4 regions of the Halonatronomonas betaini genome follow, and region 2 is predicted to be linked to each of the others. Evidence: riboswitches for the same ligand, from Rfam matches in the RefSeq annotation. Region 2 holds a riboswitch; each other region holds the start of a gene.
What was found. Region 2 has a riboswitch for cobalamin ahead of I0Q91_RS03780 (precorrin-8X methylmutase). Riboswitches for the same ligand answer to the same signal wherever they lie in the genome.
Positions count from the first base shown of each region.

Region 1: another riboswitch for cobalamin. It lies ahead of I0Q91_RS10340 (ECF transporter S component); the one in region 2 lies ahead of I0Q91_RS03780 (precorrin-8X methylmutase).
Region 3: another riboswitch for cobalamin. It lies ahead of I0Q91_RS00910 (cob(I)yrinic acid a,c-diamide adenosyltransferase); the one in region 2 lies ahead of I0Q91_RS03780 (precorrin-8X methylmutase).
Region 4: another riboswitch for cobalamin. It lies ahead of I0Q91_RS09490 (hypothetical protein); the one in region 2 lies ahead of I0Q91_RS03780 (precorrin-8X methylmutase).

Region 1 is NZ_JADPIE010000005.1:211,253-214,430, reverse strand. It holds gene I0Q91_RS10345 (MFS transporter) at 127-1,413, shown strand; cobalamin riboswitch at 1,477-1,615, shown strand; gene I0Q91_RS10340 (ECF transporter S component) at 1,774-2,265, shown strand; gene I0Q91_RS10335 (hypothetical protein) at 2,249-3,007, shown strand; gene I0Q91_RS10330 (ABC transporter substrate-binding protein) at 3,026-3,178, shown strand, end outside.
Region 2 is NZ_JADPIE010000002.1:145,751-148,928, forward strand. It holds gene cbiD (cobalt-precorrin-5B (C(1))-methyltransferase CbiD) at 1-593, opposite strand, end outside; gene I0Q91_RS03780 (precorrin-8X methylmutase) at 603-1,214, opposite strand; cobalamin riboswitch at 1,419-1,610, opposite strand; gene I0Q91_RS03785 (ankyrin repeat domain-containing protein) at 1,700-1,921, opposite strand; gene I0Q91_RS03790 (hypothetical protein) at 1,934-3,178, opposite strand, start outside.
Region 3 is NZ_JADPIE010000001.1:174,750-177,927, reverse strand. It holds gene I0Q91_RS00915 (homocysteine S-methyltransferase family protein) at 51-1,025, shown strand; gene I0Q91_RS00910 (cob(I)yrinic acid a,c-diamide adenosyltransferase) at 1,040-1,552, opposite strand; cobalamin riboswitch at 1,705-1,865, opposite strand; gene I0Q91_RS00905 (type 1 glutamine amidotransferase domain-containing protein) at 1,957-2,781, shown strand; gene I0Q91_RS00900 (hypothetical protein) at 2,885-3,178, shown strand, end outside.
Region 4 is NZ_JADPIE010000005.1:38,141-41,318, reverse strand. It holds gene I0Q91_RS09495 (carboxypeptidase-like regulatory domain-containing protein) at 403-1,377, shown strand; cobalamin riboswitch at 1,623-1,800, shown strand; gene I0Q91_RS09490 (hypothetical protein) at 1,967-2,362, shown strand; gene I0Q91_RS09485 (hypothetical protein) at 2,325-2,864, shown strand; gene I0Q91_RS09480 (YaaA family protein) at 3,073-3,178, opposite strand, start outside.

The DNA.
Region 1 (3,178 bases), on a different contig from region 2:
TAACTGCGTTATATTAATATGAGTTTGTTATTTTATATATTGGATTTAACCACCGGCTCTAGAAAAGAGCCGGTTTATATATGTAAAATTTGAAACTGATAATTCAATGTCAGGGAAGTGATGAGAATGAACTTGGTAGTACCTAAAATGAAGTTATTAAATAATCTGGACAAAACAACACAATATAATTTTAAGATTGATGCTACAGCATCTGTATTTTTTGCACTCTATGCAGGGGTATTGTATCCATTTTTTCCTGCTACAGCAGTACGGTTAGGAATAGATGGCCTTCTATTGGCTCTTTTAACAGCCTCTCCTTTTATGGGGCATATATTTGCAGTATACTGGGGTCATAGTAGTGAAAATAAATCTAAAAGAAAATTTGTTTTCTATAGTGGATTTATTTCTAGAATGTTACTAATAGCCCTAGGATTAGTTACAAATTCAACAGTCTTTGCTATTATGCTTATCTTGCATTTTGCAATTACAGCAGCAGGCTGGCCGGCATTTACTGCATTAATGCAAAATATTTATCCTGCTAGAGAAAGAGGCCGCTTAATGGGGCTGATACAATTTATTATTGGTATTTGCAGAGTTGCAGTGACTTATGGTGCCGGTTTAATGATTGATCATTATGGCCATGGACGCTTATTTATTATTGCCGGCATATCAGGCATGGTAGCTTCATATATTATTAGAAAAGTTAAAGATCCTGTTGAAATTACTGATAAGGCACTGAAAAAAAGAAAGTTTTCTATAAAAGAAACAGCTAATATATTAAAAACAGATAAATTATTCAGGCTGACTATGCTAGGATTTTTTATTTTCGATCTTGGAAATATGCTGCTTGTGCCTATTTATCCATTATATCAGGTAAATAAAATGGGTTTGAATAACTTCCAGATTGGACAACTATCAGTATTCTGGATGATTGGCTGGTTTATATCTGCCCCTTTCTGGGGAAGTTTAAATGATAGAAAGAACCCACTTATCGTTATTAAGTCTGCAATTATATTATTTTTAATATCACCAGTTATATACTTTATGGATCCAATCTTTTATATTTTACCTATAGCTTCAATGACAGCAGGTGCTGCTGGTTCAGCACTGGAGGTTGGCTGGTTAAACCAGATTATTAAATTAGGAAAAGGAAAATCTGCAGTCTATAGTGGTATCTATTTAACAGGCCTGGGTTTAAGAGGCTTAATAGGTCCAATTATAGGTGGCTTATTAATAAATCACCTTTCATTTAATAATATATTTATTATAGCTCTTCTTTTAATGGCCTCTGGTTTGATTCCATTTATAATCTTAAAAAATTATGAATTAGGTAAGACTTTTAAGAAACTAGAAATTGGATTTAATATGAAACAGAGTGATAAAATCTCCTGGCGGTATTCTTCATTAAAATAAAATATTTATATTTGCAGGAGATTAAGAATAAACAGAGAATATTGATATTAAGCCAGATAATTAGATAATTAAGCGATATTTAGGTGCCTTTGATTATTTTCAGAGGAGAATAGGGAATCAGGTGAAAGACCTGAGCGGGCCCGCCACTGTAACTATCATTTCTGATAGGAGCCAGGAGACCTGCCTGATATCGATAAAACCTGCATACTTCGGGAACAAGGATTGTAGGTCATGGTATAAGATAGCTAGAAATTTATGCTGATAATACCCTGACTACTACTGGAGATGTAGATAGTCAGGTTTTTTTATTTGAAGCCCTGACTGCAGGTTGAAAATTCACTGGCAGAAGGGGGTGTAGTTTTGAACAGGGATTTGCCTTTAAATAAGCTAACATTAATTGCATTATTTGTGGCCCTTTCAGCTATCGGCTCTTATATTATGCTGCCAGGTCCTATAGGATCTGTTGCTTTAGATTCAGCTCCAGGTTTTATTGCTTCAATTTTATTAGGAGGAGGTTCAGGGGCATTAGTTTTAGGCCTGGGTCATATTCTAACAGCAGTTAGATCAGGTCTTCCTCTTGGTCCTATCCATCTAATAATAGCAGTATTGATGGCTGGAATAGCTCCATTTTATTCTTATTTCTGGCAGAAATATAATCACTGGATTGCCGGTTTAGTCGGGATAATTTTAAATGGATTTGTGATTAATGCCTTTTTAATTCCTCTATTAGGTATACAATTCTTTTTAGCCATGATACCAGTCTTAACAATAGGAGCTGCCTTTAACATATCAGTGGCAACTTTAATGGTTAATTTATTAGAGAGGAGATTTGAAAATGTCAGAGAATTATAGAGGCATTTTACCAGTTGATATAAGTTTATATAAAAAAGAAGTATCTGGCCAGCCTGATGATATCTATATTTTGACCAGTATTGATATTGCTTCAGGGATTGGTATACTCAAAGAAGATGAATTTTTCGTCGAAGTTGAAACTATTGCTTATTTTACAACCAGAGTTGCTCTGCTGGATATATTAGTAACTGGTGGTAGACCTGTATTAATTGCCTTTTCAACCTCCCTATCAAATAGTTATTATGAAGATGTTAAAACTGGTATTTTAAAAGCTTTAGATGAATGGTCAATAGAAATAAAAAATCAAATTACCGGGAGCACTGAGGATAATTTCAAATCAAAGCAGACATCAGTTTCTATTATGGCCACTGGCTTATCAACGGAGGATAGGCTTAACTGGCTTCAGGTAAATAAAGGAGATAACTTATTTATTGTTGGAAAACCAGTTGTTGGTGCAGAAGTTTTAAGGAATTCAGATAAAATCATCAACCCTGAGGTATTTCAAAACTTAGTCGAAGATGAATCGACTAAAAATTTAATGCCTATTGGCTCAGGAGGAGCTTTAATGAGAATTAAAGCTATAATGGACAAAACTGGGCTGGAATATAAATCTTTTAATAACCAACTTGAGAATAAGTCAGCTGGACCTGCAACGGCGATTTTATTAGTTTCAAATAGAGAAATTGATTATTATCAAAATGAGCTAAAAATTCCTATAACTCAATTAGGAAAGTTGATTTAATAATTGGAGGTATTTATTATGAAAATATTTAGTAGAATTATGAAAATAAGTTCTATTTTATTATTAATTGCCTTACTTATACCCCCTGCTGTTCAATCTGCAACAGTTGGTATAACAGATGATTTAGGCAATGAAGTTGAGCTAGATGAAGCCCCTGAAAGAATTATCTCT
Region 2 (3,178 bases):
TTTAGGGCTAAAGATTCTTTATAAGCCGATTCTGACATCGGTTCAACGATACCAGTAGTTCCGATTATAGAGATGCCACCTTCAATACCAAGATCTGGATTGAATGTTTTTGCAGCTGCCTTCTCTCCTTCTGGAACTATAATCTCTACTTCCAGGCCACTGCCAGGTTTCAAATAATCTTTAATTGCCTTTTTTATCATCTTCCTGGGAACCGGGTTTATTGCTGGCTGGCCAACATCTACTGCCAGGCCAGGTTTAGTGACCGTTCCTACTCCTTTTCCACCTTTAATAATAATTTCATTCTGCTCAATCTCTTTTATTTTAGCAATAATCTCAAGCCCATCAGTTATATCTTTATCATCACCTCCATCTTTTTTAACAGAAGCTAATGCAGATTTATCATTAAGGATATAATTCAAAATGTCTAATTCTACATCTATACCTGCTGGAGTTGGGATGATAATAGTCCTGTCTTTCTCATTTTTAAAGAGTAATTTAGCTGCTGCTTTTGCTGCTCCTGCTGCTGCAGTCCCAGTAGTATAGCCCAGTCTATATTCTTTGCCAGCTTTTTTTATATATTTGTTAAAAGCCATATTTATCACCTACATGTAAAGGATCGAGTTGATTATTGATGCTGCTACAGCACTCCCTCCCTTTCTTCCCTGCAATGAAATATGAGGAATATCTGACGCAATTAATTTGTCCTTTGATTCTGCAGCCCCAACAAAGCCGACTGGTGTTCCGACGATAAAATCAATCTGTATATTTTCTTCCTGGTTTAATCTGATTAATTCAAAAAGAGCAGTTGGAGCATTACCGATTGCAAAGACTTTTTTACCTGGTTCTTTAACTGCCTTTCTCATTGACATTATTGACCTGGTAAGACCTGTCTTTTTAGCCTCTTCTCGAATTTGTTGATCTGCAATATAGCATTTTAACTGACCACCATATTCTTTTAATTTGTTAGTATTAATGCCAGCTTTAAGCATATTTACATCAGTAATAATATCGGCACCTGATTCAATTAATGATCTTAGCTGGTTAATGCCATCTGGTGAGAGCTTTACTTTATCTACCAGGTTAAGATCTGCTGTTGCATGAATAACTCTTTTGATGACCTGTTTTTCTCTTTCGGACCCTTTTAGCTGATTTAGTTCTTTTTCTATTATTTTCATACTCTTTGATTCAATTTTTTCTGGGTTATTATCCTGCATACTTACCACCTCTTTAAATTCATTTATATAAGAAATAAATTTTATTATAATAAAAAATACCCAACCCGAAGGTTGAGTATAAAGAGTAAATAGCCACATTTAGATATAGTTCAGCCTATAAAAAGACCTGATTTGCCTATAATAATGCAAAAAGAGTGCTATAAAGCTGGCTATTTATCTACTCTACCTGCTTTCGAGGTCTCTGTAGATAAATACTACCAGGCAGGTCTCCTGACTTACAGGATTAATGATTATTCCAACCTTCCCTGCTATAATAAGCAAGTGGTCATTATGAAATAATCTCCTGATTACAGTGGCGGGCCCGTTCAGGTTTTACACCTGATTCCCTATTCTCCTCTGGCCGTAACCAGAGGCACCTGATAATATAATATTTTGTTTTCTAATTTAATTATTCAAGATAAAAATTAAAATTCCTTTTTTATTTCTTAAATCTTTTTTATTAAAGGCTTAGCAAGAAATTTTTGCTAAAAGAAAATTTCCTCAATGTTTTTAATTATAAAGGTGGCATAGATATTGAATATAGCTGCTTCAGTTTTTTCAGATAATCTTTCATAGGATTCAGTTTCAGTTAATTCTGGGTTTTTCTCTGCATAGTCTAAGGCCATCATACCATCTCTATCCTGCATGGTTGGATCTGCACCAAAATCCAATAGGGTATGAATAATTTCTTCTGAATTATTGAACAATGCTTCATTATCTTAAATCAAAAACGAATGGAGCTCATAAACAAATATTGCCTGATTAAGCCAGTAAAACCACAGTATTGCAGAACCTATGCCTATATATAATGAATGGTCCCTGTCATATTTAAGGAAATAAATAAATCCAAGGCTGACTAATGTTACAATTCCAAATATAAGAGGAATATGGCCTGCTGGAGGCTGATATATAAAGAATAGATACTGTAAACTACCATGAATAAATATATTAAAGACAATTATGCTAAAAACTATGCCTATAAAAGCAACCAGAGGTGTATCATTTGTCAGGTTACTGAATTTTATGGATTTTTTACTCAATAAATATATAATTATAAATACCAGTAATACTGGAACCAGGATATTTACCAGGCCGTAATTGAATCCAACTATAGGATAAAAAAGATGGATTCCTAAAATAGACAATAATTCAAGTGGCGTTTCGATAGTGTTGAATCCCATCAACTCCATAACTCCAATCTCTTCTGGTTCTATTGTATTTGAATAATATATATCTCTTCCAGGAGAGGCTGCTTCTGTCCAGAATAAATGATGTTTATCTTCATGTTCTATTACATTTGAATTACTGCTGAAATTATAAGCCGGAAATATTCGTTTGTTTTGTAGGCCATTATCGCCTTCAGAAAAGCGATTTTTAAAGAGGGCTGCCTGTCCTCTTATTTCAAGATTACGGGAATTGATAATTACTTTTTCGTCACCATCAACAAAAAATGATGGATTTATACCAGGATTGCGGGAGAACTCTTGAAAATCCAGTTCATTATTTAAATGTCCAGTTATGATTATATTATTATCAATGTCACTATCAAGTTGAACCCAGGATAACCATAGCTCATTATTGTATTCTCCAATTTTTATGTTGGCATTATTTCCATAGGATTGACCAAGTTCTTCTGTTGCCTCAAATTCTCCAGTTTCAGTATCTAACTGACTGAGATTAAGTAGATAGCGGTTAAATCTATCATCATCACTGGAAATGAACATTTTCTCTGGATTAATTTCCTGCCAGGCTAAGAAGACTTCATTATCGATAGAGGCTAACTTTGGATAGCCTATACCCTGTTCAAAGGTATGGGTTATTGAAAAAATTTGTTCTTCATAAAGCTCATCATAACCCTTAATGGATAGAATGTTTTGCCCTAATTCTTGATCCCTTTCACTGTAGGCTAAAATAAGCATATCATCAGTTTCAGTAATGCTTAATGAACCTGGAAAACTTATATC
Region 3 (3,178 bases), on a different contig from region 2:
AATAAAATAAAACAACTAATACCTAAAAAATATATTAAGGAGAAATCATAATGAAAGCAGTCAATACTTTTAATAATTTAATCAAACATAAGAACAGCTCGAAAAATAAAAATCAAACAGTAATAATTGGAGATGGTGGTCTTGGCACAGAATTTATTAAAAAAGATTTAAATAATAAACAGGCTCCTTTTACCTATAATCTAAATAAGCCTGAGCTAGTTGCAAATATACATCTTGATTATCTTAAAGCTGGCTCTAAGATCATAACAACCAATACCTTTTCAGCAAACCAATTATATTTAAAAAAAGATAAAAATTATTCCAATCTTTCAACCAGTGAATTAAAAAATGAGGTAATAAAAATCAATAAATCCGGGGCAAAAATTGCAGTTAACACCAGAGATAATTTTATAGAAGAAAATCCAGATCAATATCCAGCTTTAATTGCAGGTAGCATTGGCCCAACTGGTTCTGAAGAAGCCATCTTTCCAGATAAAAACAGTAATCAAGAAAAATTAGTGGAAACCTTTGATAACCAGATCAAGGCCCTCATTAGTGGAGGGGTCGACCTTATTTTATTTGAAACTTTCTCATATCACCTTGAATTAAAGGCAGGGCTGGAAGCTTTAGAAGAATATGACCTGCCAGCTATAGTTAATATGTCATTTGATAATTATACCAACACTAATTATGGAACAGATATTGATGATTTCGCTAACCTGATTAATAATTCAGCGAAGAATAAAATCCTGGCAGCTGGATTTAATTGTATCACACCTGAACCTGGCTACCAGGAGACAATCAGAAGTTTTATTGATAAAACAGAGATACCTTTAAGTATATATTTCAATGCAGGTAAACCAGAGTTAAATATGAAAACCGGTCAGACAGTTTACAAATCTAAAGATAATTATTTTCAGGAGATAAAAAGTATACTTAAACTAAATAAGCCTGAAACCCTGATAATTGGCGGTTGCTGTGGAACCAGTCCAAATACTATTAGGAAACTCCAGAAACTAATATAATTTCTAGGTCATAATTACTTTTCTATTCCAGTCCTGGCCATAATCCCCTGCTGATAATAATGCTTAACCTCTTTCATTTCAGTAACTAAATCTGCCCTGTCAATTAGAGATTCCTTAGCCATTCGGCCTGTTAAAATCACTTCTACATTATCAGGTCGATTATTTATTATTTCAAACAGATCATCTTCATCAATGAGATCAAAAAATAAAGCAATAGCTATTTCATCAATTATCACAACCTGATAATCGCCAGAATTGATAGCTTCTTTAATCTCTTTTAAACCTTTTCTGGCAGAAGCTTTATCTTTCTCATCAGGTTGACCATTGATGAAAGCCTCTTCACCATACTGGCGAATATCAATATTCTCAATGTTTTTCAAAGCTTTTATTTCACTATATTCACCATTTTTAATAAATTGACTAAAAAATACCTTCAAATCTGCCCCAATTGCTCTGATGGCAAGGCCAATTGCTGCAGTCGTCTTGCCTTTACCATTTCCAGTATATAAATGTACCTGTCCCTTCATTTTAACTGCCCCTTTCGAAAATTATTTAAAAATAAAAATACTGCTCCAGTTAAGAAGCAGCTGCTAAGAATAGTCTGTTTAAGAAGGAATTAAAGACATTCTAACCCCTATAAAACAAGTTATCCTTCGCCACTTCTTTCGCCGGAAGTCGTTCGAAGTACTTAATAATGGCAGGTCTTCTGGCTTCAGCCTGAATAAGTTTATATCCCTTCCCGTATTAAACAGTGGAATATAAAAAAGGCTGTTACAGCTGCGGCTACAGCAACGGTTTCTCACCGTTTTCCCTATTAAAACCATTATTAGAACTTAATCATATTAAATTTTTATTACGACTCTACTATAACATTTATATTGAAAAAGTCAAATTATATTTGTGATATAATATTAGTTAAGAGGTGATAAAGATGGCAGATAGAATCCTAATTATAGTTTTAGCAATTGCATTATTCTTAATATCTTTACCTAAAATTTTAAGGCTATTAGGTTTTCATCCAGATTATAAAAGGAAAGATTATAATTTTGAAGATAGAAAAGCTTTAATTATTACAACCAGTCATGATACTTTAACTAAAAGTGGCAAACCAACTGGAGTTTATGCTTCAGAAATGACTGTACCCTATTATGAATTCAAAAAAAATGGCCTGGAAGTCGAACTAGCAAGTATAAATGGAGGAAAGATTCCTATAGAACCCTTTTCTTTAAAATGGCCCTTAAAAACTGAGGCTGATCAGAAATTTTTAAACGATCAGGATTTTTTAAATAAAGCGGAAAATTCTATCCCCATCCATGAGATTAATATCGATGATTACGATTTAATTTTTCTTGCCGGGGGCTGGGGAGCAGCCTATGATCTTGGCCAATCAGAGGAATTAGGCCAAAAAATCACAGAAGCCTACAGCCAGAATAAGATTATTGGAGCAGTATGCCACGGACCCCTGGGATTATTAAAAGCTGTTGATGAAAATGGAAATGCTCTAGTGAAGGATAAAAAAATAACAGCAGTAACAGATAAACAGATTAAAGAGCTTAGGATTACTGAGACTCCATATCATCCTGAAACAGAATTAAAAAAGGCTGGTGCTAACTTTAAGAGTAATAATAGATTATTTGATACCTTGGCCAACAATATCGAAGTTGATGAAAATATAATTACCGGGCAAAATCAAAATGCTGCTGGCGAAACTGCTCAGATAATGATGAAATCTTTATCTGAAAAGCCAGATTCATAATTAAATAATTTAACTTTTATTTTATAAATTTTGATTTTAATCAATAATTAGTTTATAATATATAATAAGTCGTTGATATTTTCTAAATAGGAGGTGGCCTCATATGAAAGAAAACTTGGAAATCAAAGATAGTAAAACTATTGAGCTCTTATGTGACCCCTTTACTATCGATATTCTTAATACTTTAGAACTCAACCCACTAAAAAAAGAAGAGATTGCAGAAAATTTAAATGAAAGTCTCAGTTTAATCTCAGAATATGTTGATAAAATGGTAGCAGGTAACTTATTGGTAAAGACTGATAAGGGCTTTAAACTAACTGCTAAATCATTTACTGCAGATGGTTCTTTAAACCTTTCTTCAGTTAGAAATGCTAAGAATAATATGTCTGGATTTATT
Region 4 (3,178 bases), on a different contig from region 2:
TGGCTTTAAGCCTAGAGACGTGGCCAGTAATATTATGAATACAAAGGGTCAATAAAGCTTTAATATCAAAAGAGTAGAACTGATAAGTTGTGAGAAACGCTGACTTATTCCCTGCTATGGGGCAACGATAATGGTAAGCTGTTTACGGGAGAACCGTACGTGCAGTTTGACGAGGGGTCCCAGCTGTAAAAGGCTGGTCCTACTCTCTTTCAAAAAATTTTGTTTTAGTAGCAGCCTGGTTAGATATTAAGTAAAATATTTATAAAGATGTGACCAGTTTATGAGTAGAATCTAAGTAGAATGTGACTGACAGACAATAATAATAGGGTATAATTAGATTAATGAAACAATAATTAATTAAAAATGTTATGGAGAAGTGGAATTCATTTAGGGGGGAGAGATATGAAAGAGAGAGATGTTTTAAGAAAAATGATGGTTATGGTATTAGTATTTTCGATGGTATTTATATTAACCTCCTGTGATCTTAGCAGCTCCAGTAGAGAAACAATTGAAGATGTTAGAACAGGTGTGGGTTCGGTTTCAGGATATGTAACAGCTCCAGATGAAGTAACACCAATTATAGGAGCTACTGTAGTGGTAGACAAATTGGCAATACAAACAAGCACGGATGAAGAAGGGTTTTATACACTTAGCGATATAAGTGTAGGTCAACAAAATATTATTGCATTCAAAGGTAATTTTAAGGCTGAAATCATGGTTAATATTGCTGCTGGAGAAAATATTCAGGTAGATAATGTAGTTTTACAGCCTACAGGAAAGATCGGGGTAAATAATGGTAGTTATGATGATATTGCTGGGATTCTTGAAAAATTAGGTTTTGAATATGAAAATATAAACTTAGCTACCCTTGCAGATTCAAGCAAATTAGAAGAGTTTGTAGTATTGTTTTTTGAATGTGGGGGATTAAGCATTACAGAAAACTCTACAGAAGCTAATAATCTTTTGAATTTTATAGAAAATGGTGGCTATATTTATGCATCGGACTATGCATTGGATATACCTGCCAGGTTATTTTCCGATAAAATAGATCTTTTGGGCAGAGTAGGAGAAGGAAGAGATGAAGATGTATTGGCAAATATCCATAATGAAGATATTAAATTTATTTTGGGAAAGGATACTATTAATTTAAACTATTATGATTCACCAGGATGGAATGTAATAAACTCGGTAGCAGAGGATGTAAGTATAGATGTCACTGGAGATATTTATGTTAGTGGCGAAATCGTTGAAGATAGCCCGCTTCTAGTTCATCTCACTTATGGTGATGGTTATGTAATCCTTACGACATTTCATAATGCTACAAATGCAACTGAAGATATGTTAATAATACTTCAGCAGATGGCTTTTGGTTTTTAGTAATCAATTTGAGTTCTTTACAATATTCAAGAGTTTCTTCAATGAGTTTCTAGAAATTTTCAATATCACCTAACCAGAAATGTTTATTGAATTCTTTGAAGAGCATCCTAACTTTGTACTTGAAGATGGGCATATGTTATCATTAAAAACTAGAAGTGAGATATAAAAATAAAATTTGCTAAAATTTTTATTAAAAAAAGGAGTTTTAGAGTTTACATCGAAATAGATATTAGAGAAAGCAAAAATTAAATATAGATAGTTTAAGTTTCTGCAAAGAATTAAAAAGGAAGCCAGTGAAAGTCTGGCACGGTCCCGCCACTGTAAAGGTGAGTTTTTCCATTAAGGCCACTGGAATCTATTCCGGGAAGGCAAGGAAAAACGTTGAACCTGAGTCAGGATACTTGCTTAAACAATTCAAAGATACCCACGGTGTATGGGATATATCTCAATGAGATTATTCTATAAATGTATTTTACCCACTATGCCTCGCTGGTATGGTGGGTCTTTTATTTTAACTCCCTATACCTGCTGGTATTGGGAGCTTTTTATTTTAAAATCATTCAAAAAGTTATTAGAGGGGTGGATAAAAATGAATAAGAAAATTGGTTTAATAATTTTAGTTGTTCTTCTAGCCGCAGCCGGACTTGGAATCTATAATTATTATCTTGCACCAGAAGGTGTTGAGGGTGCTAAAATAGTAAGTCTTGAAATTGTGATAGAGGATGAAGGAATCGATGAAGACTTTGAGTTTAATACTGATGCTGAATTCTTATTAGGACTGTTAGAAGAAGAGGCAGAAACTTTAGGCGCTGGATTTGAAAGCTTTGACTTTGGCACAATGGTTGTTGAATTAATGGATTACGAAGCAGATGGCAATCAGGAATATTTTCATCTCATGGTCAATGGCGAAGATGCAGAAAGAGGTCCTGGGGAGGTACCATTAGAAGATGAAAGCAATTACAGGTTCGAGCTCAGAGGATACTAGAAGTTTAGATGTTTATGATATTGTCCTGGTTGGGATTCTCAGTGCGACTCTAACTGCCGGTAAAATGGCTCTGGCTTTTGTTCCTAATGTTGAAATAATAACCCTGTTATTTATTCTTTATACTGTGTCTGTTGGTCTTAAAAAGGCTCTTTTGACTGCTATAATATTTTCGACAATTGAAATATTTATTTATGGATTTAATACCTGGATATTAGGTTATTACTTTATCTGGCCAACATTAATTTTAATAACCTGGGGTTTAAGAAAAACAGTAAATTCAGAGTACGGATATGCTATCGTTGGTGGTCTGTTTGGTTTATTCTTTGGTATGTTCTTTGCAGTTTTTGAATCTATCTTTTATGGTTGGGCCTATGGTTTTGCTTACTGGGTTAGAGGAATTCCGATGGATATACTCCATGGGGTCTCTAATTTTATAATTATTCTCTTATTATTTAAACCACTTTCACGCATCTTAAAAAAGTGTGTGAGAGGGGATATCTAATCTTAAAAGACTAAAAATGTTCAATCAAATATTCAAGATAATACAGGCCAGAATTTAATGGACCTGACGGTTACCAAGTAGTATCTCTTAACAAATTTCACAAAGTTTATAAAAATTAATAATAAGCCCACCATAAATTAACTGGTAGGCTAATAGTCTTACACTATTAAGTTTTTGCTCTAATTAGATCAAGATTTAATTTTAAGCTTTATTTTTCAAATGGTTTGATAAAATAAAAATTGTTTTCATCAGATTCTGCTTCATTAAATCTGTAACCATCCAAATCAATTTCTTTAATTTTATCCAGACTTTTT